2 linked regions of the Armatimonas rosea genome follow. The protein of the gene in region 2 interacts with the protein of the main gene of each other region in a pairwise test. Links are inferred from orthologs where the notes say so. Each region holds a gene or a part of one and is shown on either strand. Other genes may lie near its edges.

Region 1 (14,599 bases), on a different replicon or contig from region 2:
TCTACGTTGCGATCGGACAGAAGGCATCGACCGTCCGTATGGTGGTGGAGGCCCTGCGTGCCAACGGCGCGATGGAGTACACCACCGTGATCGCCGCGCCCGCGTCGGACCCCGCCAGCCTTCAGTACCTGGCACCCTACGCCGGCTGTGCGATGGCCGAGTACTTCCGCGACTCCGGCCGCCACGCGCTGATCATCTACGATGACCTGTCCAAGCAGGCCGTGGCCTACCGCCAGGTCTCGCTTCTGCTGCGCCGCCCACCGGGCCGCGAGGCGTACCCGGGCGACGTCTTCTACCTGCACTCCCGCCTGCTGGAGCGCGCAGCAAAGCTCTCCGCTGAGCGCGGTGGTGGCTCGCTGACCGCTCTGCCGATCATCGAGACCCAGGCCGGCGACGTCTCCGCCTACATTCCGACCAACGTGATCTCGATCACCGATGGCCAGATCTTCCTTCAGACCGACCTCTTCAACTCCGGTGTCCGCCCGGCTATCGACGTGGGTGTGTCGGTGAGCCGCGTGGGTGGCTCCGCGCAGATCAAGGCGATGAAGGACAAGAAGGTCGGCGGGCGCATCAAGCTGGAGCTGGCGCAGTACCGTGAGGTGCAGGCCTTCGCCCAGTTCGCCTCGGACCTGGACAAAGCGACCCAGCAGCAGCTCAACCGTGGCCAGCGCCTGGTCGAGCTTCTGAAGCAGGACCAGTACGCGCCTATGCGTGTCGAGTGGCAGATCATCTCGATCTACTCCGCCACCTCGGGCGCCCTCGACGACCTGCCGGTGGACGCTGTCCGCAAGTTCGAGAAGGAGTTCCTGGCCTATGTCGCGGACAAGTACCCCGACGTCCCGGTGAAGATCGCCGAGACCAAGACCTTCTCTCAGGACATCGAGGACAACCTCAACCGCGCTCTAGGCGAGTTCAAGGCCGCGTTTAAACCGTAACCAAACAAAAAAGCCCCCCGCTTCACCCGAAGCGGGGGGCTTTTTTATTGCGTTACTTCGCGCGGAAGTCCTTCATCTCGTCCTTGTCCATGTTCTCTTTGGTCATGAGGACAACACCCGTATCGATCTTCTTCTCGACCTTCTCGCCCTTTTTCGCGGCGATCAGTGCCTTGACCGACTCATAGCCCATCTTGGCGGGGTTCTGGATCACGACCGAGTCGATGGTTCCCTCGGTGATGCCTTTTTCCATCTCGGTGGTGTTGTCAAAGCCGATGATCTTGACCTTGCCCTTGAGCCCCTTGGCCTCGACTGCCTTGAGAGCGCCGATCGCGCAGGGCTCGCAGGAGCCGAAGATCCCGACCACATCAGGGTTGGCGGAGAGGACATCCTGGCTGACATTGAGCGACTTGCTGCGGTCCGACTCACCGTAGTTGGAGCGGATCACGGTCATGCCAGGGAACTCCTTCTTAATGGTCTCCTCAAAGCCCGCCTCACGATCCATGGTCGAGGCCGAGTTGGCGGCGTTGGGCACCAGCACCACCTTGCCCTTACCGCCGCAGATCTTGCCCATCTGCTTGGCGGCCATCTCGCCGCCCACGCGGTTGTCGGTGGCAACAAAACTCACGTATTGATCGTCGCTGACATCCGCTGCGGAGTCGAAGATCACCAGCGGAACCTTGGCCTCGTGTGCCTTCTTGATCACCGGAACCAGCGCGGCCTTGTCCAGAGGTGCCAGCGCGATCCCATCGACCTTGGCGGTCATCTGGTTCTCGACCACGCCGATCTGTCCGGCGGTGTCGGTCTCTTTTTGTGCGCCGACCCACTTGATCTCCGCGCCCAGCTCCGCGCCGGCCTTCTCCGCACCGGCCTTGACCGACTGCCAGAAGACATGGGTCATGCCCTTGGGGATCACCGCGAGGGTCAGCTTGCCCCCTGCGGGAGCCGGAGCGGTGCCGCCCGCGGGCGCGGGAGTGTCCCCGCCCGTTGTCGCGGGCTTTTGGTCGCAGCCCACCAGAAGTGTCAGCGCCACCGCGCCTAGAGAGAAGAGCGCCGAGCGGCGGGTTGTTAGAATACGCATAAAATCCTCCTATGGAATCTTTCCGTGGCCCTAGGTTCGCCGTTTTAGGGGGGCTTTCCTCTCTGGCTGAAATTGCAGGTGGGTAGTCTCCACGGTAGAATTACAGGAAATCTGCGCGAAAACCCGAGCGAATCCCGGTTATTGGGAACACCCAACCGATTGGGAGCGTATAGGGGTGCGTATAAAGTTTTCATTATGGAGTGTCTTTCTTGAACCTCAATCGTATTTCATGGAGTGGTCTCTCAGCCCTGGCAGTTGCCTCGGCGCTGACAGCAGGCTGTGGGGAAAAACCCTTTGCTAAGGTCAATGGACAGGTCATTACCAAGGACGAGTACATCAGTGCTCTGGAGCAGACTCTAGCAGTCGCGGGGCCCAATGGTGCGGTTCCTGTTCCAGCAGGGCGCCTGGTGCTAGAGCAGCTGATCGGGCGCAAGATCATCCTTGCGGAGGCCGCGGCCCAGGGAGTGGTCCCTTCCGATGACGATGTCAACAAGGCGTTTATGTACCGCAAGGACATGCTGGAGCAGAGCCAGCCGGGCAAGACCTTCGAGGAGGAGCTCCAGAAGCAGGGGACCACACCGGAGGTCTTTAAGGACAACCTGCGCGCCGAGCTCGCTGAGGTCGCGGTGCTGATCAAGCAGCTCAATGTTGGCAACGACAAAGTGACCCAGTACTACAACGACCATAAGGACGAGTTCGGGCTCCCCGCGCGCGTCCAGCTCCGCCTCGTGCTTGTCGGGGCCAACACCCCGCAGTTCGCCGAGGCCCAGAAGAAGCTCAGCGATCCAAAGAACTTCACCGAGCAGGCCGCCCGCGAGCTCAATATCATCCCCCAGCTCAAGGTGAGCGGTGGCCTCCAGGTGCTTGCAAACTCTGCACTGCCGCCCTCGCTCAAGGACAAGATCCAGCAGGCTGCCCCCGGAACCGTGATCGGGCCGGTGGACTGGCCCATCCAGGGGGGGATCGCCAAGGCCTGGGTCAAGGTGGACAAGAAGCTTCCTCAGTACAATGTCCCGGTTGAGTCCGCCGCCCCGATCGCACGCCAGCGGGTGATCCTCCAGCTCCAGGCAACGGGCGATCCTAAGTTCAACCAGATCCGCAACGAGATCATCAAGAAGAAGTTCGATGCGACAGTCGAGACCTCCAGCCCGGTCCAGGAGACTATCTGGAAGGCCGTGAAGCAGAGCGCACAAGACGCCGGTCTGGACAAGCCTCCGGTAACCCCGCCTGCTGCACCGGCCGCACCGGGTGGGCTGACAGCGGCGGGGGGCATGGCACCAGCTCCTGCCGGTGGCGCGGGAGCTCCTGCGGGCAAGCCGGGCGCTGCGGCACCCAAGTAGACCGGATGCTCTATCTTGTTGGCCTGGGGCCGGGGAGTGCGGAAGCGCTCCCTCCCCGGGCTTTTTCCTTACTGACCGGCGGGCTACCCGTGCTTGTCCGCACCGAGCGTCACCCGGTTCTCCATAGCGAGCCGCTCGCCTCAGCGCTGGCGGGCTGCGATGTGACGCCCCTCGACGATGAGTACGAGGCGGGGGCGTCCTTCTCCGATACCTACGATGCTATTGTCGCACGGGTGCTCCGTGCACATGCGGCCCAGGGGAGCCTGGTCTATGCCGTCCCGGGGCACCCCCTGGTAGGAGAGACCACGATTGCCCGCCTCTTGGCCGAGACCAAGCGGCTCGGGGTGGAGACCCAAGTGATCGGGGCACCGTCGTTTGTGGACGCCTGCCTGGAGGCCATCGGCGAGGCGGTGACGGGCGATCTCCACGTGATCGACGCGCTTCTGCTCGACCCGGAGGCTGCTGCCCCGCCCGCCGCGCTCCGCACGGGCGGCCCGCTCCTGCTCTACCAGGTGCACAGCCAGGCCGCGGCTAGCAATGCCAAGCTCGCACTGAGCCGCGCGGGCTATCCCGACGAGTTCTTGGTCACGGTGGTGCACGGTGGTGGTATTCCCGGCCTTGAGCAGACCGCGACTCTTCCCCTCTATGAGCTAGACCGCAGTGCCCACCGGAAGCTCATCGATCACCTCACCACGGTCTGGGTGCCAGAGCTCCCCGCCGACCAGCGCCGCGCCGACTTCGATACGCTCCTGGAGGTTGTCGCCCGCCTGCGCGACCCTGAGGGCGGCTGTCCCTGGGACCTAAAGCAGACCCACACCAGCCTGCGCCGCTACGTAATCGAAGAGGCCTACGAGGTGGCGGAGGCGATCGACCAGGAGGACCTAGAGGCACTCTGCGAGGAGCTGGGCGATCTCTTGCTCCAAGTAGTGCTCCATGCCCAGATCGCACGGGAGAGTGCGGACTTCGATGCGCTCGATATCTGCGCCGTCCTCTGCGAGAAGCTGATCCGTCGCCACCCGCATGTCTTTGGCGATGCGAGCGCACGCGACTCCGACGCGGTCTTGGCACAGTGGAACGCAATCAAGGCCCAGGAGAAGCAAGAGAAGGGGAAGGCCCCTAAGCTACCCTCGGTGCTCGACGGGATTCCGACCAGCCTCCCGGCGCTCTCGCAGGCGCTGGAGACCAGCAAGCGCGTGGTCAAGGTCGGCTTTGAGTGGCCCGATGTGGACCAGGTCTTTGTCAAGGTTGAGGAGGAGCTGGCGGAGCTCCGCGCCGAGCTGGCTGCGGGGCGCACGCAGGGAATCTCCGACGAGCTGGGGGATGTCTTATTTACCCTAGTCAATGTGGGGCGAAAGATGGGAGTCGATGCCGAGGAGGCACTCCGGGTGGGGGTGTCACGTTTCTCCGGTCGCTGGCGTTTTATAGAGGAAGCTGCCCACGCGCAGGGCCGCTCGGTCTCGGAGCTCACTCTGGCCGAGCAAGCGGCGCTCTGGCAGGCAGCCAAGCGTGCACAGCGAGGAGAATAGACCTATGCAGCGTGGATTGACCCAGAATATTGTCACCGACCGGTCGCAGTACCCTCCCCAGCGTGCGGTGGAGCTTACCGTGCGCCTCACCAACGGGAGCCCGTCCCTGGTCACCTACCAGATAGGGGTGCGGCGTGAGTACGAGATCACGGTCCGAGACAGTCGCACTCGCAAGGTGGTCTGGACTTGGTCCCGAAACAAGCCCGCCCCCCCGAGCACGGAGATTCGCCTCGCGCCCGGCCAGTGGCGCGAGCACAAAGAGCTCTGGGACCGCCGCGACGATAGCGGTAGGCGAGTTCCGGAGGGAACGTATGAGATCGAGCTGGTGCACCTGCCGTTTCGCGAGGCGGTGTCTACCCAGGTCTATCTCGCCGAGCGTGGGCAGGGCGGCGACCCTGGTGTTCCCAGCCCGCCCGGCACCCCGAAAGGAAGAGGTCCTCAGTTGCAAGCAACCCTACAAACCGACCGCCGCACTGCCCGTGTCGGGGAGAGCGTTCGTCTGACCTACACTGTCACCAACACCGGCGACCAGCCAGCGGTGCTCACTTTCCCCACAGGCAACCAGTACGATCTTGAGGTGCGCCGCCGCCCGGAGCCCAACGCACGCTACCGGGAAGGTGCGCTGACGATCTGGCAGTACTCTCGGGGGCGCTCGTTTATCCAGTCGTTTACACGCCTTAGCCTGGCACCTGGGGAGAAGAAAGTCTTCACGGAGTCCTGGACCGTGCCACCAGGAACTCCGGCGGGCACCTACGACTTGGTAGGGTATCTTCCGACCCCTGCGACCCAGAAGAGTGCCGAGGCAGTCGGAGCTCTGACTATTCTCTAGACTCTGTCACAAAAAAAATCACCCCGTGAGGATCATTCCCCACGGGGTGATTTTTTTTCGTCACTCCCGGCCTTGCTGGACGATGGCTTTCGCCGCTTGTAGAGCGAGCAGGTACGACATCGCCCCGAAGCCTGCGATCTGCCCCACGGTGGCCGGGGCCACCACCGAGGTTCGCCGAAACTCGTCGCGGGCGTGGATATTGGAGAGATGTACCTCGATCGCGGGGAGGCGCACGGCCTTGAGGGCATCGGCGATGGCGTAGGAGTAGTGGGTGTAGGCACCAGGGTTGATGACAATCGCATCGGCCCAGTCCGCGGCCTCGTGGATCGCGTCGATGAGCGCCCCTTCGTGGTTACTCTGCAGGGACTTGAGCTCGATGCCGATCTCTTTAGCGTAGTCCCGGATCCGTTTGTTAAGCTCCTCAAAGGTCATGGTTCCATAGATGTCCGGCTCTCTCTGCCCGAGGAGATTGAGATTAGGGCCATTGAGGAGCAAGACACGGAGGCTACCAGAGGGAGTGAGTTGCATAGTTTTTCCTTGAGAGATTTATTTTTGTTGCGCGGCGGGTGCCGGGGCCTTGAGATCGTCGGGCCGTAGATCTGGGAATCCCTCGGTGAGCGGGAAGGAATGCCCTGCGGCGCAGCGCAAGACCGTCCCCTCTGCCACAGGGCTCAGGGGGGAGGGGGGATGGCAGAGGGGACAGCGAAGCAGGTTTAGAAGCTCAGGCGAGAGATTCATAGTAAATTGTACCAGATAGGGAACATGTCCCCCGGTTGCATCGTCAACCCAGTCAATAGTATAATGCCCCGAGCAGGCCGACGGTGAGTCTGCGTTGAAGATTTAGAGGATAGAAGTTATGACATCCAATCTGCGAGTTCGCAACTATCGTGCGGCCTTTACCTTGATTGAGCTGCTTGTCGTGATCGCGATTATCGCGATTCTTGCGGCCATTCTCTTCCCGGTTGCCGGGACCGTGCAGGAGAGCGCACGTCGTGGAGCCACGATGTCGAACCTCCAGAAGATTCACCAGGCGATCTCTGCCTATGAGCTCGACAACCGGGAGTACCCCGAGTTTCTCTTTGGCCCGGCGATCTGCCGCACCAACGGCCTCCCCGATCCGAGCTGCTCTGACTTCTACACCATGAAGGAGACCGCGGCGCTGGTGACCGGGCGCTACCGGAGCACCGACCCGGAGTATGTCGCCTCGCGCAACGCCCGCAAGATCTTCACCAAGTCGCTCTACCCCGAGTACATCCGTGATCTGGATACCTTCCAGTCTCGAAACAACGTCGTGGCGACTCCCAGTGTGACGGGCAAGGTTGGTCTGGCGAGCCGCATCAGCCTGCTAAACCCGGCGGGCCCGACTTTCTACGTCCCGCGGACCGCCGCGCTTGGGCTGGGCGCACAGCAGATTCCCTTCTACGCCTACGATGCCTTCGATGCCAGCCCTCTGATTACCAATATCAACAACAACACGATCGACAACAACACCCTGGTGGCACGCTACTCCCGGCTCTGGATGCCCGTGGTGGACAACACCACCCTGGATAGCCTCTCGCCGGCGAACCTGCAGCTCTACCAGCGCCAGCTCCTGTGGGCTCGTCCCCCCGCCGACACGGTCGTGACCATGACAACCCACCATGTGCCGAAGGGCAAGATCCTGGTTCTCTTCCAGAGTGGCACGGCCAAGGTGCTGGATGTGCGCAAGCTCAGCCCGCTGCCGGCCAATCCCGCGGGGGACTCCCAGTTCTGGCAGCTTACCAACTAGTGTCTTGCGGAGGGGAACAATCTCCCTCAGGCAGCGGTCGAAGAGGAGCCTGTACGCACCCGCGGCAGGCTCTCCCAACTCCATAAAGAGCAAAAGCGCAGCGATGAAAACGAGAGCAGCGATGGATAGAACAATGAAGCAATGTCGGCGAGCCACCTCCCTGGTAGAGGTTCTGGTGGTTCTGGTCATCCTGCTGATCGGAGTCTTTTCGGTCATCCGGGTCTTTCCGCTGGGCTTCACGTTTTTGCGCAATAGCGAGAGCCGCATGCGTGGGACGCGTGTGGGGCATGGCTTGCTGGAGAAGGCTCAGAACGAGGCCGCCAACCTGCCCGATGCCATCGCCTACTCCTACTTCTCGGGCAACTCCGGGAGCATGGTGCGCTCGTTCGTCGTAGACGAAGATCCCGATGACCTCACGGGTGACCCTGCGAGCCCCTACTACAGCGATGTCAACAAGTTCCGCTTTATTGTCGGCGAACCGGTGAAGATCGGGCTGCCGACCCCCACCGCGACCACCTCGGGCTCGATCTACATGGCCAAGCTCGGGCCGATCTACATGGACGCTCTTGTCGGCAACCCCGCCAACGCCCCGGCGACCGCGGCGGACTCGCTCTACTACAACTTGTTTCTGTCGATCCGTAGCGCCCCGCTCAATGTCGCTCCTGCCTTTATCGCACGCGATCCCTACTACCAGGCTAGCTCGGGCCAGCCCTTCTTCTTCTCCGACTACTACCGGGCGCGCCTGACCGGGCCGACCAGCTGCTTGGTGGACGAGAACGAGGATGCCAACGGCGGTGCCTGGATGCTGTTCTACCCGTCGAGCCGTGACCGCGTCTTTACGGTGCGCTTCATTAAGCTGGTCAACGACCACGACGACGACCCCTACGACAATGCGGTTGCGGTGACGGATCGCTTTGTGGTGCCCGCGAGCACCCAAGCGGTCTGGATTCGCCTCTGTGATCCGTCGCACCTGAGCTACAATACCTTGGATCCCGCTACGACCTTTGCGGCCGATGATGCCATTCAGTCGGGCAGCGAGGTGGTCACCCGCGAGTTTACGCGTCTGGCAGCCGGCGCGGCCTGGGACCCGGAAGATCCTTATCAGTACCAGCTCGTCTCCAACAACCTGGATGCGGCGAGCGGCAAGAGTAGTGTCGCCAACCCTGGCATTGTCGCCTTCAACCCGGTGGGTGCCCGCTTTGCCAACAACGGCCAGGACCCCTTCAAGGCCTACATGGACTATGCGGTTCTAGACTGGCACATCATCCACGACGACCGCGATGTTCCTGCAGTGGCGATCGGTGCCTACGGCGAGGTGCCGCTACGGACGACGCTCACCCGCATCAAGTCGCTGGACTACATCAACCCGGACAACACCTTCTACGAGGGAATCTTCCCCGCAGGTGATACCGATGCGAGCAAGAACACCGATATTATGATCGTCCGCCTCGACACGGGCGCGATCCTAAACCCCGGTGCCAGTGGACGCCCTGGCGACTACGGCTTGCTCCAGGCGGGCGATCCTGCTCAGGTAAACCAAGACTACTGGGTCAACACCGATCCCAAGACCGGCTCGTACGCCACGGGGACGCTCTACATCAATACCAACCGTGTGGCTCTGGGGACGCCGATTCGCATTCTCTACAAGGCGGAGGGCGAGTGGGGCGCGGCGCTAAGCAAGGCCATGGCCACCTACCGCGAGGTCACGGCGATGCCGTCGAACTGGACCTTGGACGCGCTAACGGGCCTGACAACGTCGCCGGACCGCCCTGACCTGTTCTGGCGCACCACGGCGGGCTCTGGGGCCGCGGCGGTGGGAGCGCTCAACTTTGCCGGAACCGAATTGAACAAAGGTGTCACCGTTGTCTTCCAAGTACTAACAAACGGTTCTTGGCGACGAAGCGCGGCGGTTCAGCTTGCGATCGACACTCCCAATGTTCAGCTGAACGCCGCCAACGAGCGCCGTGTTATCAGTGCGTCGGTGGATGTCACCAAGTTCCTGAAGCCTCTGGGCTGGGACGGTACGCATGCCAACTGGCGAGTGGCCACCGACATCAAGGGCGCGACTGCCAAGAGCCGTGTGATCTGGAAAGATGGGCTGGAGCGCAACGCTCCGTGGCGGATTCAGGATCTGGATACCTACTTGACACAGGGCGTTCTCCAGTAGACTGAGCGAAAGACTAAGACCGATGCAGCGAAATTTAGCAAAACTTATCCGGGTTCAGCGCGGCTTTACCATGACCGAGCTTCTGGTGGTGATCGCCATCACCGGAATCTTGCTGGGGTTGCTCTTTGTCCCCATCATCCAGGGCTTCAACCTGACCCGCAAGGCGCAGAACCAGGTGCAGGCACAGACCCAGGCGCGCAATGGTCTTCACCAGATCTCTCGTGAGCTGTCCCAGGCCGTGTTTGTCTTTGACAACACCACGACCCCGGTGATGTTCCCCCTGAAGTTTGCGGTCAATATCGGGGTGGGGGGAGCGGCGACCACGCCCTATGGCTACAACTGGGCGGGGGGTGTGCAGGTCTTCCCCGCTCCCGTGCTCTTCAGCAAGGTGGACTTTATCCCGTCGGGCCACCTGCCCTCGGGCGGCACCAAGGACCCGACCACGGGCGATACGATCGGGGGCTCCGATGTGCGCTTCCCGCTCGCGCCGGGGACGCGGATCGTGCGCTACTTTATCGGCCTCAAGGACAACACCCGTCCCTACGAGAATGTCTACCAGCGCCGTGTCGCACAGTTCTCCGCCGATGGCCGTCACAATCCCTTTGTCCTCTACCGTGTTGAGTTCGATCCGACCGACCCGAAGCTGATCAACCAAGCTAACTACAACAGCATGCTGCCTGATGCGGGCGGCTTCAACGATCCTAACTTTTTCTACAACCCGAACCTGGCATCGAACGGGGTGAGCTATGCTGCCAACTGGAAGGCGATTGCGTCTGCGGTGGTGGATGGTCCGAATCAGGATGTGGTGAACTGGGTCAAGGACGACACGGGCGATCTCGTGCTAACCACGCCGTTCCGGCCTCTGGTCTCGTTCGCACCTGGCGCGGTGACCGGCGACAACGCGACCCCCGGCTTTATGACCGCCGCCGCCGCCGAGGTCCCCAACGCCGTCCCGACCATCTACTCGTCGCAGCAGGGCCACTGGAGCCTGCCGAGCTCGGTGACCTTCTACCGGGCCGCGAGCCGGGTGGGGAGCTCGGACTACGGTGCACTGCGCGTGACGGTCGACTCGGAGCTGCTCCCCGATGGCACGACCACACCGCATGTGCACCTGGACACGGCGGCGACCGGTGGGGTGCTTGCCACGTCGGACGCAGTGCTCTACTGCGCCCGTATCACCAGCACCAATGAGATCTTTGTCAAGACTCCCAACCTGACCTTCCTGCTCAACATGGAGCGTGGGACCATCAAGACAGGCTTTGCGCCGCTGGCGGGAGACAACACCGGCGTGCCGCTGATCCGCCTCGCCAATGGGACCGTTCGCTCCATGGTGCCGGGAGGCTTCCCCGATGCCAACCCGGGTGAGCTGGTGGAGACGCTCTATCGCCTCAACACGCGCTTCCCCGATGCGGACTCCGACGTGAACACGCCATCGAACCAGGGTTGGGGAGAGATCAACCTCCTCGACGACTCCACGCTGCGCTACTTCCGTGCGGATGGCTCGGACATCGCGCTGACGACACCGCTGCTCACGACCCAGGCAGGAACGTATACTTCGCCGCTGGTGGTCTTTGGCAATGTGGGGGCGGGCGGTCTTCAGCCCGGTGGTGGGCTGATGCTCGCGGCGGGCAGTGAGAGTGTGGTTGGCCCGGACATGAGCGTGACGGCGGGTAGCAGTGGTCTTGGAAACGTGACCTACTACCGTGCGCCCGGAGCGCTGACCAGTGTGGTGAAGAAGGCAACCCTGATCACCGATCCTGCCAACAGTGTGCGCAAGCGCTGGACACCGATCGTGGGACAGCGCACCTACCTGCTGGACCAGGACACCCGCATCAATGGGACACTACCGACTGCCTTCCTGCGGTTTGACAACCCCGGTGGCCCTGGGCTCCCTGCCCGCTCCTTCACCGACCCCGCCGCCGTGGCGGAGCGTGAGGTTCAGGTGACCTACCTCTGGCAGAACAACTACGCGCGTCGTAGTGGCGGGGCAGACAATGGCAAGCCCGTGGATGCACAGGGGAGGGTCCTTGGCGACAAGGCGATTATCGCGCCTGAGCCGGATGTGGTGAAGGTGGACTACGCCACCCGCGACCTGCTGACGGTCAATGTCGGGGCGCTGGTCTACGACTCCAATACCCACCAGGGGACCTCGATCAACCTGACGGACAAGGTTCGCATAGGGAACACGATACGGTGACGACGATGACAAATCAACCCATTCCTTCTCCGGGACGCCCACGGCGACGAAACCGGGCGGCACAGTCGCTCACGGTCGCGATTATTGTCCTGTTCCTGTTGCTCTTTCTGGGGGGGCTCTTTATCGCCTTGATCGTCAACAACATGCGGGCGACCAGCACCTCGTCGAAGGGTGTTGCGGCAGATAAGCTCGCCGAGGCAGGGATCAAGTACCTCGACGATGAGCTGACCAAGTCGCCCGAGGGGGCCGACTGGCGCCCTGTGCCCTTTGTCGCCGACCCGGATGATACCAACATAGCTTTAACGGGGCAGGCCTACGACGACCAAGATAGCGATGGGGATGGCATCCGCAATGCCGAGCCGCTTCGTCCTAGCGATCCTGACTACGACTGGCTCCGTCCCTGTAGTGCCTCCAATGGCACCCCACTCAACCCTGAGCCTTGTGGTTACTCCCGTGTGGACTTCGGGGGACGAACCCCGGGCGCGGGCAACCTCGGGGGGCGCGCGCTGGTCAAGATCGTCTACAAGCCCGATAGCCGCGCGACAGCAGCGCCGGATCGCTCCGCAACCAACCGCTTCCTGAAGCTACTCTCCATTGGCCGGGTGGGAATTGTCGATCCAAGCGATCCCACCACCTTCGCCAGCTCTGAGGGCAAGGGCGCACGCCGCGAGCAGGTGGCCTACAAGCAGATCGGGACGGTTGAGTTCCTGCGCCATATCACTAATAAAGACAACCGCTCGGTCGTGGCCGCGCTGGGCTCCGCGAGCAAGGTGCTGGACTCCAACTTTATCTCGGGAGGGCGCGATACCAGCGCACCGACCGCACGACAGATTGAGTCGGTCTACCATGGCCCGATCCACTCCAATGCCGCTCTTACCTTCTTTGGGGTAAACCGCTTGCTCCTCGATGGACAGCGTGGCGATGCGCTGACGGTCTCGTCGAGCCTAAACATTCCCGCCAATAACTCTCAGGTCTTGCTAACGGAGCTGGGAGGTGCGTTTACCAATGCCAGTGTGGTGGCGAGCAACGGAGTGTTCAACTCCTACCAAGGTCTCGTCCGCGACCATGCGCCTCAGACTACCGACCCGCTCCGCCGGGTCGCACGGACCACCGCGCCGCTGATCGACCAGAGCATCGGCGATAACGGTCTCACCCGCTACCGTGCTCTCACCCGAGACTCCGAGCCTATCGATGCCCGGTACGTTGCGGGCAATACGATCGCCGGCCTGGGGACCACCCAAGCGGGGCGGATCGGCTGGGGCGCGGGCCTCTACCTCGACAACCGCGAGGACATGCAGAACGCCTCCGATAGCCTGATCGGTGCCTACTCGCCGCGCTCCAACTGGGTGGGTGTCGATCGCACGTGGTGGAACGGCGACAACCGCTACGTCCCCCCGGCCGTCGTGATCACCCTGACGCCGCGCGCCATGATTATCCAGCGCTCCGCCAGCAGTGTGAACCGCTCGTTCTTGCGTGACAACACCGGTCGCCGAATTAACCAGTCCACCGTGATCCGCTACTCCGGCCTGGGAAATGGCACAGCAGAGGCTGCTGCCGATATTCCTAGTGCAGGGCTTCCCGCCAGTGTTCGCAAGCTGGAGGGCTATCCGGCCCAGCAGATCCAGCCTGGTGTCTGGCAGGGTGAGTACGTGGTCTATGCCGAGGGCAATGTCCGTATCCGCGGAACGGTCGGCGGCCTGGATCCTCAGACCTTGCGCTACTACATCCGGCACCTGACCGTGGTCTCGGGCGGCAATATCTACATTGATGGAAACCTCCTCAAGGACAATATCCCCGATGGTTCGGTCCCCGCGACCGAAGAGTTCGTGCGTGGGAAGTCGTCGATTGCGCTCCTGGCGAAGAACTATGTCGTGCTCAACACCACCCAGTTCTTCAACCCTGGCGACAACGCGGCTGGTCCCGAGGCATCTGGCTCGGATGCCCGTGCGATCTTCTTAAACCCGGCCTCCCCGACCTTTGCCATGCGCCTGAATCAGGCACCGGTTCAGACCTACCTGCCCAATGGAATGCCCAACCCCGTGGGGCGGCTTGCGCCTAGCTACATTCCCCAGCTCTACCTGCGCCACTCGGCGGCGGGTGTGGATGGGGCCACGGCGATGCGGCTTGCGGTAAACGCCGATCCGAGCCTCGCGGCTCCCTTTGGGTTCTTCCGCTTCCCGATTGATATGGCTTGGCCCAACGCCAATCCCAGCCTGACCACGCTGGCGATGGGCGGCCCGACCAGCACCGAGCCCGGGATCTACTTCGACCATGTCTTTGATCTGAAGGACGCTGGCAATAACCCTGCGCTGCTCTACCCCGATCAGACCGTGCCCTACGCTCAGGTGCCCAAGTTTGGGATCGACAACTTGTTGAACCTCTCGGTGGACGCGAATGCGGGCGTTCCCAACCAGACCGACTATCGACTCTCTCGGGCGGGGATTGCGCCGGCGGACATCCGAGTCGAGGCCCTGATCTATGCTCAGGAAGGCTCGTTCTTTATCATCCCCGGGCCGTGGTTCAACCCCGATCCCAACGATACCTACGAGAACTACATCAGCCTTGACTCGACCGGGCAACCTCTCTACCGCCGTCCGGGGGATAACCTCCTGGCACAGGGCGTCACCCGAGGGCGAATCGATCCGCGCTTCCCGTTCTACGGCCAGCCCATGGATATCCGCATCACGCTCTTTGGCGCGATCACCGAGAACATGCCGGCTGAGGTGGGGGACCAGGGAGCGTGGCTGGAGAAGTGGGGC
Region 2 (15,145 bases):
GGGTTATTTCGCTCGCTTGAGGTAGTAGGTCGCCACTTCCTCGACGTACTCGTCGCCTTCTTCGCTCTCGGCGTTCTCTTCGACGTAGGTCACTTCGCTGATCTGCACCGAGATAAGCTCCCAGCCCTCAGCACCGAGCTCATTGAGCATCGTCTCATCGTCGGTGTCCTCTGCGGAGGTGATAATTTTATATTCCCAGGCCATGGTAGGTTTTCTTTCTTGTGGCTGTTAGAGCAGCGCGACAACTTTCTGAGCAGCTTCCTGCATCGTGGCGGCAGGGACCAGGTTGGCATCCTTGAGAAGCGCAAGGCCCTCCTCCGAGTTTGTCCCCGCAAGGCGCACGACCAGCGGAACTTGGATGTCCATCGTGCTTGTCGCCTCGATAATCCCCTTGGCGACTTCATCGCCGCGGGTGATACCGCCGAAGATATTGATGAGGATCGCTTTCACGTCTTTATCGAGCAGGATCAGCTCCAGCGAGGAGCGCACCAGCTCGGCCTTTGCGCCGCCGCCGATATCGAGGAAGTTTGCCGGCTGGCCGCCCGCACGCTTGACCTCGTCCATCGTGCCCATGACGAGCCCGGCGCCGTTGCAGATGATGCCGACATTGCCGCCGAGGTGAACGTAGTTATTGATCCCGCGCCGACGTGCTTCTTTCTCGAAGTCGTTGAGCTCGTCGGAGTCCTCGCCGTGGGCGGCGAGCTCTGGGTGGCGGTAGAGCGTGTTGTCGTCGATATTGATCTTCGCATCGCCCGCGATAAAGTTCCCATCCGCGAGCACAACCAGCGGGTTGATCTCCGCGAGGGTGGCATCGGACTTGAGGCAGGCGTTGTAGAGGTTCTTGACAAACGGGGCCAGCTTGCCCAGCTCGGAGTCCGGGATGCCGCCCTTGCGGGCCAGCTCACGGATGTGGAAGTCCTTGACCCCAATGGCCGGATCGACCGGGTGGCGTCCGATGGCATCGGGGTGGGAGTGGGCCACTTCCTCGATATCCATCCCGCCCTGCGACGAGAGAATCAGCACGTTGCGCTGGGTGTCGCGGTCGACCACCATGCCCAGATAGTACTCTTTGGCGATGGGGAGGAGCTCCTCGACAAGAAGCGTGTTGATCGCGAGCTCTTCCTTGGCCTGCTCAAAGTAGAGCTTCTTGCCCAGGATCGAGCCCGCAAAGTCCGCGCACGCCTCGGCGGTCTTGGCGACCTTGACGGCACCGGCCTTGCCTCGCCCGCCAGCGAGAACCTGTGCTTTGACAACAGCTCCGCCCCCGAGCGACTCGGCAGCAGCCTTGACTTCATCGGGAGTGGTACAAACAATTCCCTTGGGCGTCGGCACTCCAAACTGCGCCAGGAGAGCTTTGGCCTGATATTCCTGCATTTTCATAACGCAGGCATTGTACCCGACGATTAGAGAAAGCGTTATTAAACCGATGCCCTGCGTACAAAGCGGCTGGGGGCCTGCTCTTCCCCAAAGCGGTCTACCCCATCGGCGAGGTCACAGGCAAGGTCCAGGAGAAAGCGTAGGCGCTCGGGGCGGACGGTGTCGCAGGAGATCTGGAGGGTCTTGTCGCGGAGCTGGATGTGCCAGCGGTCCCAGACTCTCTGGGCGAAGGCAAGCGTGCTGAGCTGCATCGCCGCGAGCTCGCTGATCCAGGGCAGGGCAGGGACAGGGGTGTCGCTACTGAGCTCATCGAAGAGGCGCGCTTCGTTGCGTGTACGAATCGAGATCGAGACGAGACTACCCTTGCGTGTCACTTGGATCGCGCGGCCTCGGTAGATCCCCGCTCCCTTGCACCCCAGTCCCAGAACTTTGAGGCTCCGCTCCCACCGGGTCTTGGGAAAGCTGGACAACATCAGTCCCCCCACGAGGGCGATACTCAGTACCGCTCCGTAGGTTGTCCAGAGTGCAATATCTCCATTCATAGTTCCAGGAATCATGTCTTACAAACGACTCCACCTGGTGTGTTGTTCCCTGCTGTGAGCAATTGCATTCACACCACCCCACAATCGTCGGGGAGGCGACGTTTAGTTGGGCAGTCGGGAAAAAATCCTAGGGAACGGGGGGGAGATCGTGGCCCATGCGGGTGCGCTTGGTCTCGAGATAGCGGGCGTTGTGGGGGTTTGCCGTGATGGGGAGGGGGACCCGCTCCGTGACAACGAGATCAAAGCCCTGGAGACCGTCGCGCTTGCCGGGGTTGTTGGTCATCAGCCGTAGCTTTCGCAGGCCGAGATCCACGAGAATCTGCGCCCCGATCCCGTAGTCGCGCGAGTCTGCCTTGAAGCCCAGCATGGTGTTGGCATCGAGCGTGTCGGCACCTTGGTCCTGGAGGGCGTAGGCGCGCATCTTATTGACCAGCCCGATCCCACGTCCTTCTTGCTCGATATAGAGCAGCACGCCACGCCCCTCCGCCGCGATCTTCTCCAGCGCGAGCTGGAGCTGGTCGCCACAGTCGCAGCGGAGGGAGCCCAGGAGGTCGCCCGTCACGCAGGAGCTATGGATCCGGCAGAGAATGGCATCGTCGGGAGCGATCTCACCCAACACTAGCGCGAGGTACTCGTTGTTGTCCACCTCGCTGAGGTAGGCGTGGGCGGCAAAGGTTCCAAAGCGCGTCGGTAGGTCCGCGACCGCGAGCTTCTTGACGAGCTTCTCCGTGCGGCGACGGTAGCGGATCAGGTCGGCGATGGTGCAGAGCTTCAGGCCAAGCTCTTTGGCAAGCTCGACAAGGCCCGGCAGGCGCAGCATCTCGCCATCGTCGCCCATGATCTCACAGATCACCCCGACCGGCTGGAGCCCCGCGAGACGCATCAGATCTACCGCTGCCTCGGTGTGCCCGGGGCGCTTGAGGACGCCCCCGTTGCGCGCCATGAGCGGGCTGACATGGCCGGGGCGGTTGAAATCCGCGGGAACAGCGCTAGGGTCGGCGAGCTTTTGGATAGTGAGCACACGGTCTTGGGCGCTGGAGCCGCTGGTGGTCCCAAAGCGGGCGTCGACCGCGACATGAAACGCCGTGCGCATCGCCTCGGTGTTGTCCTGGACCTGGGCGGGGATATTGAGCTCGTCGAGGCGCTCGGCCATCATCGGGACCGTGATGATCCCACTGGCGCGCCGGTTCATGAGGGTGATGATCTCGGGCGTCACAAACTCGGCGGCCATGACAAAGTCGCCCTCGTTCTCCCGGTCTTCGTCGTCAACGAGGATGATCAGCTTTCCCGCCCGAAGGTCCTCGATAGCGTCTTCGATCCGGTCGAAGTGAAACTCAGGCTCGTGTGTGGTGCTCATAAACTCTCTCGTGCTTCCCAGAACCGCCCGATCTCGCGCAGGGTCGGCAGGGGGTCTTGCCAGAGCCAGGCGGTCTGAAGGGTCAGACCCGGAACGGCGCGGCTGGTGTAGGTTCCGTCTTGCGGAAGGATTCGGCGGTAGCGCCCGTTGTCCGCAAGGCGGTAGAAAAAGATCGCATGGTCGTCGGGATCGACAATCCAGTACTCCGAGATCCCCGCAGCCTCGTACTCCTGAAACTTATCGTTGAAGTCCCGGTCGGCGCTCTCCGGGCTGACGATCTCGATACAGAGGGCAGGAGCAGTGTCTAAGTAGGTGTCGTTGAGCAAGGGAAGCTGTTCCGGGCTCACGTAAAAAACATCGGGCTCCCTACCCGAGGGGCGTGACGAGAGGCGAACCGCAAACTCAGGGCCGAGCACCTCACCCCCAAGTGCGTTTTCTTCGAGCCAGGAGACGAGTAAACGTGAGAGGAAGAGCTGTAGCTTTTGATGGATGCGACGAACCGACACGAGGCTTTCTCCCTGGTGATTTGTGAGCACGATCAACTTCCCCGCAACCCACTCGGCGCGGGCTTCGTGCTGGAGTGCCCAGTCGTGGAAGGCTTCAAAGGTCTCAAACTGGAGCTTCTCAGAGGACTCTACCATCGTCGCGATGCCTCAGGCTCGGGCTGGGGCTCGATGTAGCCGCTCCGTGCCAGCAGGTCCATGGTCACACCACGCCCGCCGCCCGGAGCCCAGCCGCCCATGAGCTTCTCCACATACTTACCCACAATATCGGTCTCCAGGTTCACTTGGTCGCCCGCCCGCCGGTCCTTGAGGGTCGTGTTGTCCCAGGTGTGGGGAATGATCGAGAGCGAGAAGGCTTTATCGTCGGCGTCCATCACCGTGAGCGAGATGCCATCGACACAGATGCTTCCCTTGGTGACGACATAGCGCAGGAGCTCGCGGGACGCCTCAATATAGACAAACCAGGAATCCCCGACCGGGCGAATCGAGGCGATGCGGCCGGTGCCGTCGATATGCCCCTGGACAATATGGCCGCCAAAGCGCCCGTCGGCCTTGAGGGCGCGCTCTAGGTTCACGGGATCGCCGACCCGGAGTGAGCCCAGTGTCGTGCGGCGCAGGGTCTCGTAGACCGCCTCGAAGGTGAGCTGTGGGGCCGCGATCTCCACGACCGTCAGGCAGACCCCGTTGATCGCCACGGAGTCTCCGATCGCGACATCCTCGGCCACACGCCCCGCTGCCGCGGTCAGCCGCACCGAGTCTCGCCCCGAGTCCAGCGCGACCACTTTTCCCACTGCCTCTACGATTCCTGTAAACATGGTTTATTGTACCGCGCCAGCGGGGTTGTCGTCGGTGAGGGCCTTTCCGTATAATGCGCCATGGCTCCGTCACGTGTTTCCCGTCTGTCACTTGCGCTCTCCTGCTCGCTTCTCTTTCTCTCCGCCGCCTACGCCCAGCAGCCGCTCCCGGCGCGGGTGAACGGCGGGGGGACGATCAACCAGCTCCAGCCGGCCTCCACTACCCCGGTTGCAACAAAGCGTCCGCTTCAGCACTACGACTACGAGCTCTGGAAGAGTATCCAGCTCCCGCAGCTCTCGCGTGATGGCAAGTGGGCGGCCTACGTCATCGCACCGACAGAGGGCGATGGGACGCTCTTTATTCGGAGCACCAACAGCCCGACCGAGTACAAGATCCCCCGTGGCCGTGCGCCCCAGCTCACCCCCGACAGCCGCTTTGTGATCTTCACGATCGGCGCGCCGTTTGCCGAGAGCGAGAAGGCACGTAAAGAAAAGAAACCGCCCCTTCCGTCGGCGCTGGGCATTCTAGACCTGACCACGGGCAAGACCGAGACGATTGAGAAAGTCCGGCGATTTACTCTGGCGAGCGAGGGGAGCCGCTGGCTGGCCTACCAGCTGGAGAAAGCCGCCCCCCCCGCCCCCACAGGTGGGGGCGGGGGGGGCAAAGATCAGCCGCCCGCGGGGCGACAAGGGCGACGACCTCAAGGTGCTCCGCTCCCAGGAGGGGCAGACGGGCCGGCGGGCGGCGCACCGAATCAGCCGACAGGTGCGGAGCTGACGGTGCGGGATCTAAGTACGGGGCAGAGCACAACCATTTCAGACGTGGTTGAGTTTGTATGGAACAAGGCGGGTACCCGGCTGGCCTACTCGGTGGATAGCAAAGACGACACCAAAGACGGGCTCTTTGTCCGAGAGCTGGGCAAGGTCGGCGATGTGGCGGTGAGCGCAGGGCCGTCGGAGCTGCGGGGGATCGCCTGGGACGATGCCGGGGAGCAGCTGGTCTTTGTCCGAACGCCAAAGGCTCCTGCCGCCGCCGCACCGACGCCCGCCTCAACCGGCGCACCTGCGCCACAGCCGCCCGCGGCGGCTCCGACGATCCCTCCCGCTCCGGTGCGCGAACGAGTAAGTAGCCTCTGGCACTGGCGAGTGGGGGAGGGCAAGGCCACGGAGCTGCTGACCGAGAGGTCGCCCGGTGTGCCTGCGGGCTGGCAGCTCGCCGACGGTAGCAGCGCGCGGTTCTCCAAGGACGGGAGCCGCTTGAGCCTCTCGCTGGCACCAAAGCCCGCGCCGAAGCCCAAGGACCCGGTCGAGCCGCTGGCCGTGGATATCTGGTCGTCGGGGGACGGCCTGCTCCAGACCATGCAGAAGCTCCGCGCGGGGGCACGCCCCAGCTACCCGGCACTGCTGAGCTTGAAGAGTAAGAAGCTCACCGTGCTCTCGGGGCCAGACCTACCGACCGTGTTTGTGGGCGATGAGACCAAGCGCTGGACACTCGGGCGGGATGCCAAGCCCTACCAGCAGCTGACGTCGTGGGACCAGAGCTACGACGATGTCTACCTCGTGGATATCGAGTCTGGGGAGCGCAAGAAAGTGCTCACCAAGGCTGGGGGCGCGGTGCTGCTCTCGCCGACCGAGAAGTATCTTGTCTGGTGGGACCAAGCGCGGCGAACCTGGCTCTGCCGGGGGGTGAACAGCGAGAAGGTCGTCAATCTGGGCGAGAAGGTTCCGCAGGCGCTCTGGGACGAAGACGACGACCATCCGGCCCCGCCTCCGCCGTACGGGTCGGCAGGTTGGACCGAGGGCGATAAGTCGATCCTGGTCTACGATAAGTTCGATCTCTGGGAGGTGAACCCGGAGAATGGCGACGCGCGTCAAGTAACCGGTGGTCGAAAAGCAGGGCTTGTCTTCCGCATGAGCCGTGTTGGGTTTGATCCCGAGAAGCCCGCCGTTCCCACCGACAAGCCCATCCTCTTCACCGTCAACGACCTCGCCAGCCGGGCCGAGGGCTACTGGCAGCTCCCTTCGCTCCGAAGTGGGCGCCCCAGCAAGCTCCTGATGGACGACTGCTCGTTTGGGCCACCGACAAAGGCGCGCGATGCCGAGACCGTGCTCTTCACCCGCGAGCGCTTCGACCAGTTCCCCGATCTCTGGCTCGCGCCCAGCGTGGCCAAGATTCCCCAGGCGGAGCGCATCACCGATGCCAACCCGCAGCAAAAAGACTTTGTCTGGGGCAAGAGCGATCTGATTACCTACACCACCGGTGATGGGCAGAAGCTCCCGGCGGTTCTCACGCTCCCGGACAACTTCGACCCCAATAAAAAGTACCCCCTGATGGTCTATATCTACGAGCGCATGGCCGACCAGCTTCATAACTATGTCCGTCCCGGAGTTGGCACCAATATCAATGTTAGCCGCTATGTCAGCAACGGCTATATCGTCCTGCGCCCCGATATCACCTACCGCACGGGCTACCCCGGCGAGTCCGCGATGAAGTGTGTCGTGCCCGCGGTGCAGGAAGTGCTGCGGCGTGGCTATATCGACGAGAAGCGCATCGGGATTCAGGGACACAGCTGGGGCGCCTATGAGATCACCTACATGATCACCCGAACCAACCTCTTCCGCGCGGTCGAGGCGGGGGCGGCGGTCTCCAACATGGTGAGTGCCTACGGCGGGATTCGCTACGAGAGTGGCATGAGCCGCGCCTTCCAGTACGAGCGCACCCAGAGCCGTATCGGTGGGCCGCCCTGGACCGACCCGCTCAAGTACATCGAGAACTCCCCGATCTTCTGGGTGGATAAGGTCCAGACCCCGTATCTCTCGATGCACAACGATGCCGATGGCGCGGTGCCGTGGACCCAGGGAATCGAGTTTTTCTCCGCCATGCGCCGCCTCGGTAAGGAAGCCTTCATGTTCAACTACAACGGCGAGGGCCACGGCCTGACCAACCGGGACATGATGAAGCACTGGACCGTCCACCTGGCCGAGTTCTTCGACCACTATCTCCTAAACGCACCCCGCCCCGACTGGATGAAGACCGGCGTCCCGTACACCGAGCGCGGTGCCCGTGATCTGCGCCCCTTCTACACCCGCCCGGAAAGTAAGACCCCATGAACTACCCTCTGACAGTTTCGTTTAAGCTGCTTGCGCTTCTTAGCCAGCTCACGGTCACGGATGCGTCTGGCAACACCGTGTGCTATCTCAAGCGCAAGTTCTCCTGGAAAGAGAAGATCACGATCTTCACCGACTCCGGACAGACCGAGCCGCTCTATCATATTGAGTCCAACAAGGCGATCGCTCTCTCCCCGGTCTACACCTTCGTGGAAGCCGCGACAAACAAAGAGCTGGGAACCGTGACCTGTAACGGCTGGAAGTCGATCTGGAACATCGACTACCAGATTCGCCCCGTGGGAATGGAGAACGCGACCCTTGCCATCGACGAAGAAAACCCGTGGATCAAGGTGATCGACCATGTTGTCGGGGAGATTCCTATCATTGGCCTCGCAACCGCCTTTCTCTTTCACCCCGCCTATCTAGTCAAGCGCGGCGATACCAAGGTCCTGCGCCTGGTGAAGAAGCCGTCGCTCTTTGAGAGCAAGTTCGAGCTGGAAAAGCACGCGGACCTCTCGCCCGACGAAGAAAAACTCGCGCTTCTGGGCCTGATGGTCATGGTGTTGGCAGCACGTAGCCGGGGGTAGTATAATAGCCCCTAGCGTATGCAGTACTTCTCTCGCTGTGGCGGAATCGCCCAGATTATCCAGCGCTCCTGAGCAACACACGGTTCGGGACGGGCAGTGTCGCTCGTCCCAGGGTTCGGCGAATCGTGGTGTTTGCTTCCAGGGGCGCTGTTGTTTTGTCTCCGCCGCCGACCCCGTGACCGTTTCGTTATTTCAAGACTATGGACTACTCAAAGACACTTAACCTGCCGCAGACGGAGTTCCCGATGCGCGCCGACCTCCCGAGCCGCGAGCCACTCTTTCAGGCACGCTGGAAGTCACTCGACCTCTACCAGAAATCGCTCGACAAGCCCGCACCGAAGGGGCAGTTCTTGCTCCACGACGGCCCCCCGTACTCCAATGGCAATATCCACCTTGGGCATGCGCTAAATAAAACCCTCAAGGATATCGTCACCCGCTACAAGACCATGGCGGGCTACCAGTCGCCCTATGTGCCGGGCTGGGACAACCATGGGCTGCCGATCGAGGTGCAGGTGATGAAGGAGTTCCGGGAGAAGAAAGAGTCCTGGACCCCCGACACGCTCCGGGCACGCTGCCGCACCTACGCCGCCGAGTGGGTGGCGACACAAAAGACGCAGTTTCAGCGCCTGGGAATCCGTGGCGACTGGGACAATCCCTACCTCACCATGGCCCCCGCGTTCGAGGCGAAGATCGTCGAGACGTTTCTGGAGATGGCGCGCAAGGGCTATGTCTACCGCGGCCTCAAGCCCGTGCTCTGGGACAGCGCCAACGAGACCGCGCTCGCCAACACCGAGGCGGAGTACAAGGACCACGTGAGCCCGGCGATCTATGTGGGCTTTGAGAGCCTCGCCGAGCCGGGCCTGCGCGCCGTGATCTGGACCACGACTCCGTGGACCATCCCTGCCAACCTAGCCCTGGCGTTCCACCCGGACTTTGACTATGTCGTGGTGGAGACCGAGAACGCGGGCAAGCTGGTGCTCTTGGGCGAGCTACTGGAGGCCACGGCGACGGCCTGTAATCTCGGCGCAGTCACGGTGCTGGAGACCCGCAAGGGCGCGAGCTTCGAAGGGGCACGCTTCCGTCACCCGCTTCCTGAGCTGGACCGAGACTCTGTGGGCGTGCTGGCGACCTATGTCACCACCGACACCGGAACCGGTATCGTCCACACCGCGCCCGGCCACGGTGCCGATGACTATGTCACAGGAATGAAGTACGGCCTGCCGGTGCTCTCGCCCGTGGATGGCCGGGGGCGCTACACCGACGAAGCAGGGCCGTTTGTGGGCCTGAGCACCGATGAGGCCAACAAGGCGATCCCGGAGCGCCTAGCCGAGGTAGGGGCGCTGCTGGGGAGCTACAACTTCACCCACAGCTACCCGCACTCGCCGCGCGCGCCCTACAAGCCGCTTTTGTTCCGCGCGACAGTCCAGTGGTTTGTCTCGGTGGAGCACGATGGGCTGCGCCAAAAAGCGCTCGATGGGATCAAGAACGTGGCGTGGTACCCGGCGCAAGCGGAGAACCGCATCACGGCGGCGGTCGCCGGTCGGCCGGACTGGACAGTCTCCCGCCAGCGCCACTGGGGCGTCCCCATCGCGCTGTTCTATGCCAACGGCGAGGCAGTGATGGACGAGGTGGCGTTCGATGCGGCCGTCGCGGTGATCCGTAAGGACGGTGTCGAGGGGTGGTACAACACGGCTCCTGAGGCGATCTTGCCCGAAGGCTTCACCTACAACGGGGTCGCGGCCAAGGACTTTGAGAAAGAGAAAGATGTCCTGGATGTCTGGTTCGACTCGGGCTCGACCAGCTTTGCCGTGCTGGACTCCGGTGTCTGGCCCGGCCTGCGCTGGCCGGCGGACCTCTACCTGGAGGGCAGCGACCAGCACCGCGGGTGGTTTAACTCATCGCTGATGATCGCCTCCGCGCTCCGGGGGACACCGCCCTACAAGGCGGTGGTGACCAACGGCTTCACGGTCGATGAGCGTGGGATCAAGATGAGCAAGTCCAAGGGCAACACGGTCGACCCGCTCGGGGTGATCGATGAGCTAGGCGCGGACGTGCTCCGGCTCTGGGTGGGCTCGATCGACTTCACCGAGGACACGCGCCTGGGCAAGGGAATCCTGGAGCAGCTCGCCGATAGCTACCGCAAGCTGCGCAACACCCTGCGCTTCCTCCTGGGCAACCTCGCGGACTTCAACCCCGACACCGACCGTGTCGCCGCCGATGCGCTTGACCCACTCGATGCCTGGATTCTCTCCAAGCTCTCGGGTGTGGTGACCGACGTGACGGCGGCCTACGACGAGTACGCATTCTACAAGGCGACTCAGGCACTGATCGGCTTCTGCAACACGGAGCTCTCGGGCTTCTACTTGGATGTCCTCAAGGACCGCCTCTACACGCTCCTCCCCGAGGACCCCAAGCGCCGCTCGTCGCAGACCGCGATGCTCGAAGTCGCCACGGCACTGATCACCATGCTCGCGCCGGTGCTGGTACACACCGCCGACGAAGCCTGGGAGTTTCTGCCGAGCTGGGAAGGCAAGGCCGAGAGCGTCCACCTCGCCGACTGGCCCACGCCGGGCACGGCGGAGGCTGCTCTTGAGGCACGCTTCGAGGCGATTCTTGCCGTGCGCGATGCCTTCAACCTCAAGCTGGAGCCGTTCCGTGAGGCGCTGGCCGCCGCCCGCAAGGCCAAGGAATCGACCGAGGGCCTGATCTCCAAGTCCACCGAGGCCCACGCCGAGGTGACGCTGGATGCCAACCTGGCGGCGCTCTTGGCGGGCGACGATGCGCTTGTGGCGGAGTGCCTCATGGTCGCCAAGCTCACTCTGACATCGGGTGATGCGCTCTCGGTGACGGTCTCACCTGCTCCGGGCAAGAAGTGCATGCGCTCCTGGTTTATCCGGGAGGATGTCGGCAGCGACCCGGAGTTTCCGGAGATCTCCGCCCCGCAGGCGGCCATCGTTCGGGAGCTAGTGCGCCGCGGAACGATCACGCCCGACGGAACGGTATAATAACGCGTTATGCCAAAACGCCTCGCGCCTGCCTGGTTCTATCTCCTGGCAGGCGCTATTGCCGTCGCCGATCAAGCCGTTAAAGCGGTTGTCAAGGCACAGATCCCCCTCCACACCACCGTGCCCCTCTGGCCGGGGGTCTTTCACCTGACCCATGTCCAGAACGATGGGATCGCCTTCTCGATGCTGGAGAAGAAAACCTGGCTCATCATCTTCGCTTCGGTGATTATCATGGCGGGGATTGTGGTGACGGAGCGGCGGGCAAAAGGCGGGCTAGATCGCTTCAGTGGGATCGCGTTGGCACTGCCCCTAGGTGGCGCGCTCGGCAACCTCATTGATCGGCTCCGCACGGGCCTCGTAACCGACTTTCTCGACTTTCGCGCTATCAACTTTGCGATCTTCAATGTCGCCGATATGGCTATCACGATTGGAATCTGCCTCCTCGCCGTGCGTAGCTTCCTGCTGAGCGAGCCGACGGCGACGCCAACACCATCACCTGCGGCTCCTGTCGGGGAGGAGAGCTAATGCTTCCTGTTCTTTTTCATATCGGGAGCTTCCCCCTGCGCTCGTGGGGCCTGCTCCTGATGATCGCCTTCCTCATGGCCGCGTGGCGCGCCGCGAGTGTCGCCCCGCGCTACGGCCTCAAGTCTGAGGACTACTGGGACGCGTCGCTGGCCGGCCTCTTTGGCGGCGTCTTAGGCGGGCGGCTTGGCTATATCCTCCAGAATCTTGATACCTACAAGAGTGATCTCCTGAGTATTGGGGCGGTCTGGCAGGGGGGAATGACCAGCTTCGGCGGCCTGATCGGGGGCGTCCTGGTGGGCATCCTGGTCTGCAAGAAAAAAGGCATGAACCCCTGGGATGCCATCGACACCGCGGCACCGTCGCTGGCGATTGGGATGTTCTTTGGGCGTATCGGCTGCCTCCTCAACGGCTGCTGCTACGGCCACAAGTGCGACCTGCCCTGGAAGATGAACTTCTACCCCGACGAGCACACGCAGATTATCGGAGTGCATCCCACCCAGATCTACGAAGCCATTGGAGTCGCGATTGCGTTTGGTATCTTGGTCTTGCTGGAGAAGCACCGCACGTTCCGGGGGCAGATCATCTGCGCCTTCATGGTCCTCTATGGCATCGTGCGGTTTATTGTCGAGGTCTGGCGCGAGCAGTCTGGCACGGAGTCGGTGAAGGCTGGCCTCTCGACCGGTCAGTGGGCCAGTCTCTTCGTCTCGCTCGTCGGCATCGTGCTTGGTCTGGTGCTGGCAAAGAAGAACGCACTTAAGGGGGCGTAACCCAGTGCCCAAGAGCCGTGGTACCGGGTTTGTGCCGCCACGAACACGCGACGAGTACCACGCCCAGCGGGTTACGATTCCGGCGGGTGCGTTTCTGCGTGGGGACGATACCCGTGACGATCAGGCCCCTCGGCAAACGATCACGCTTGCGGAGTTTCAGATCGGAAAAACGCCGGTGACTGTGGCGATGTACCAGGAGTTTGTGCGCGAGAATCCCAATTTTCAGTCGTCGCAAGCCAGCCAGCCTGGGGAGATGCCCAAGCCTCCTGGGGGGTTCGGTTGGGGGGGGAAGTGGGACGGGAAAGAAGGGCACCCTATGGTAAAGGTCAACCACCGGGATGCGCTTGCCTACTGCTCTTGGGCGGGGCTCCTGCTCCCAACCGAGGCCCAGTGGGAAAAAGCGGCGCGTGGTGAGACAGGCCAGCGGTTTCCTTGGGGGGACAGCTTTATCCCCACGGCGCTGCGTTTTAGCACGCACGGCTTTGGAAGGGGCAACGGAACCGTCCCTGTTGGTTCGTACCCCACTGGGGCGTCTCCCTACGGTGTTTTAGACATGGCAGGATTGGTGTGGGAGTGGTGCCAGGACTGGTACGAGGCAGGATACTACCAGCACTGCAAGGCAAGCAACCCGCATGGGCCAGAGGACGGCACCCACCGTGTCGCGCGGGGAGGGGCCTGGGATACGTCGGGGGAAGACTGGTTCCACTGCGCCCATCGTAGCCGATTCTTGCCGCACTCGACCTTTACCAACCTCGGATTTCGCGGGGTATTTCTTCCGGATTCGCCTCTTGAAAGGGCATTATGATTGAGTTAGTGGTTGCAGAAGCGGGGGGACGACTCGATGCGTTTCTCGCCGCACATCTTCCTGAGGTCTCACGGGCACAGGCGGCGCGCTGGATCGACGAGGGCGCGGTGCTGGTCAATGGGAAAGCGGTTAAGGTTTCCTACAAGACCCAAGTCGGGGACACGATTGCCGTGACCCCGCCGCCGGTCAAGCCCACGGAGCTGGTTCCTGAGGCGATTCCGCTGACGATTGTCTACGAGGACGACGATCTCTTGGTCGTCAACAAGGCCAAGGGAATGGTGGTGCATCCTGCGCCCGGCGCGCGCACAGGGACACTCGTGCATGCGCTACTCGCTCACTGCAAAGGGAAGCTCTCTGGGATCGGGGGGGAGGAGCGTCCGGGAATAGTCCACCGACTGGACAAGGACACATCGGGCCTGCTCGTGGTCGCCAAGAACGATGTCGCGCACCGCAAGCTCCAGGAGCAGATCCAGGACCGGAGCGCCAAGCGGACCTATGTGGCCCTCGTCTGGGGGAGTCCCCACTTCGACGATGCCGTGATCGAAGCGCCCATCGACCGCCACCCCGGCGACCGGCACAAGATGGCGATCAGCGAGCCCGGCGAGGGCCGGGATGCCGCCACGGAGGTCCATGTGCTAGAGCGGCTGGGGCCGATGACCCTGATCCAGTGCCGGCTACGGACCGGGCGCACGCACCAGATTCGTGTCCACTGCCAGTTTGCGGGCTATCCGGTTGTGGGTGACTCGGTCTACGGTGGCCTACGCAAGCTCGATATCGAGACCAAGGGCCAGGCGCTCCATGCCTGCAAGCTGGAGTTCACCCACCCCCGCACGGGCGAGGAGCTCTCGTTTGAGGCACCGCTTCCCGGCTACATGCGCGGAATCCTCGCCGCCTACCGCCGCAACCATCCCAGCTGATCGCCCCGGTTAGAGCGGGGCGTCAACGGGCGTCGCAGGCTCCGCCGCAAAGGCCTTCGGCCATAAGTGAGCCCTATGGGTGAAGCCCTTCCCAGCCGCAGGCTCGTTGACGCTCCCGGGTACCCTCTGGGTGAACGGGAGCGCCCCTAACCGCGGGACAAAACGGTATAATCCTGGCATGCAACGACTTGCCGGAATTCTTGCCGCACTGGGGCTGGCTGCGACCGCGCTCCTGCCCGCACTCTCCCAGGACAAGGCCAAACCCGCCCCCGCCAGCCCTGAGGTCGTCCAGCTCTTTGAGACCCAGGTCCGCCCGACTTTTGTGGCGTCGTGCCTCGGTTGTCATAGCAAGGACAACGCGCTCGGCGGCCTGCGGCTCGATGCTCCCGTCACGCCCGCTATGGCCGCGGAGATCGTCAAACGTGTCAAGGGCGAGGGGGGGAAGCCGCGCATGCCGCAGGGCAACGCGGTGCTCGCACCGGAGAAGATCTCGGCGATCGAGGGCTGGGCCAAGGCCGGCGCACCCTGGCCGGAGCTCAAGGGAATGGTAGGCGGAAAGCTCTGGTCGCTGGAGCCACTCAAGAAGCCTACGCCACCGGCAGTCGTACTTAAGGCCTGGCCGCGAAACAGCATCGATAACTTCGTCCTTGCGCGGCTGGAAGGGGCGAAGCAGAAACCCACTGCCTACGCCGACCGACGAACCCTCTTGCGCCGGGCGAGCTACGAGCTCACGGGCCTGCCGCCCAGCGCCGATGAGATCGCCACTTTCGTGGCCGATAAGGCACCCGATGCTTGGGGGCAGGCAGTAGACCGACTCCTGGCATCGCCCCGCTACGGGGAGCGGATGGCGCGCTTCTG

Evidence for each region.
Region 1: the proteins of ileS (region 2) and HNQ39_RS00360 interact in binary tests that used the Escherichia coli proteins (3 or more experiments, as listed by UniProt). The link is inferred for Armatimonas rosea from one-to-one orthologs.

What each region holds. Positions count from the first base shown.
Region 1 is NZ_JACHGW010000001.1:87,023-101,621, reverse strand. Bases 1-2,772 are described here. They hold HNQ39_RS00360 (substrate-binding domain-containing protein), read right to left. Parts: upstream 2,014-2,772; coding sequence 988-2,013; downstream 1-987. Other genes in these bases: HNQ39_RS00355 (peptidylprolyl isomerase), read left to right, coding at 2,223-2,772; atpA (F0F1 ATP synthase subunit alpha), read left to right, coding at 1-935. Outside these bases: more of HNQ39_RS00355, read left to right, coding at 2,773-3,353; mazG (nucleoside triphosphate pyrophosphohydrolase), read left to right, coding at 3,359-4,879; HNQ39_RS00345 (BsuPI-related putative proteinase inhibitor), read left to right, coding at 4,884-5,708; aroQ (type II 3-dehydroquinate dehydratase), read right to left, coding at 5,769-6,236; HNQ39_RS00335 (Trm112 family protein), read right to left, coding at 6,255-6,446; HNQ39_RS00330 (type II secretion system protein), read left to right, coding at 6,565-7,476; HNQ39_RS00325 (hypothetical protein), read left to right, coding at 7,610-9,643; HNQ39_RS00320 (PulJ/GspJ family protein), read left to right, coding at 9,666-11,840; HNQ39_RS00315 (hypothetical protein), read left to right, coding at 11,846-14,599. UniProt on the Escherichia coli protein: Part of the ABC transporter complex RbsABC involved in ribose import. Binds ribose. Also serves as the primary chemoreceptor for chemotaxis.
Region 2 is NZ_JACHGW010000004.1:54,258-69,402, reverse strand. Bases 8,156-11,473 are described here. They hold ileS (isoleucine--tRNA ligase), read left to right. Parts: upstream 8,156-8,468; coding sequence 8,469-11,273; downstream 11,274-11,473. Other genes in these bases: lspA (signal peptidase II), read left to right, coding at 11,283-11,473; HNQ39_RS19650 (LURP-one-related/scramblase family protein), read left to right, coding at 8,156-8,268. In the rest of the region: HNQ39_RS19685 (DUF4177 domain-containing protein), read right to left, coding at 4-204; sucC (ADP-forming succinate--CoA ligase subunit beta), read right to left, coding at 229-1,380; HNQ39_RS19675 (hypothetical protein), read right to left, coding at 1,419-1,919; HNQ39_RS19670 (bifunctional 3,4-dihydroxy-2-butanone-4-phosphate synthase/GTP cyclohydrolase II), read right to left, coding at 2,047-3,276; HNQ39_RS19665 (Uma2 family endonuclease), read right to left, coding at 3,273-3,917; HNQ39_RS19660 (riboflavin synthase), read right to left, coding at 3,911-4,594; HNQ39_RS19655 (alpha/beta hydrolase family protein), read left to right, coding at 4,655-7,684; more of HNQ39_RS19650, read left to right, coding at 7,681-8,155; more of lspA, read left to right, coding at 11,474-11,798; lgt (prolipoprotein diacylglyceryl transferase), read left to right, coding at 11,798-12,565; HNQ39_RS19630 (SUMF1/EgtB/PvdO family nonheme iron enzyme), read left to right, coding at 12,597-13,370; HNQ39_RS19625 (RluA family pseudouridine synthase), read left to right, coding at 13,367-14,287; HNQ39_RS19620 (DUF1553 domain-containing protein), read left to right, coding at 14,466-15,145. UniProt on the Escherichia coli protein: Catalyzes the attachment of isoleucine to tRNA(Ile). As IleRS can inadvertently accommodate and process structurally similar amino acids such as valine, to avoid such errors it has two additional distinct tRNA(Ile)-dependent editing activities.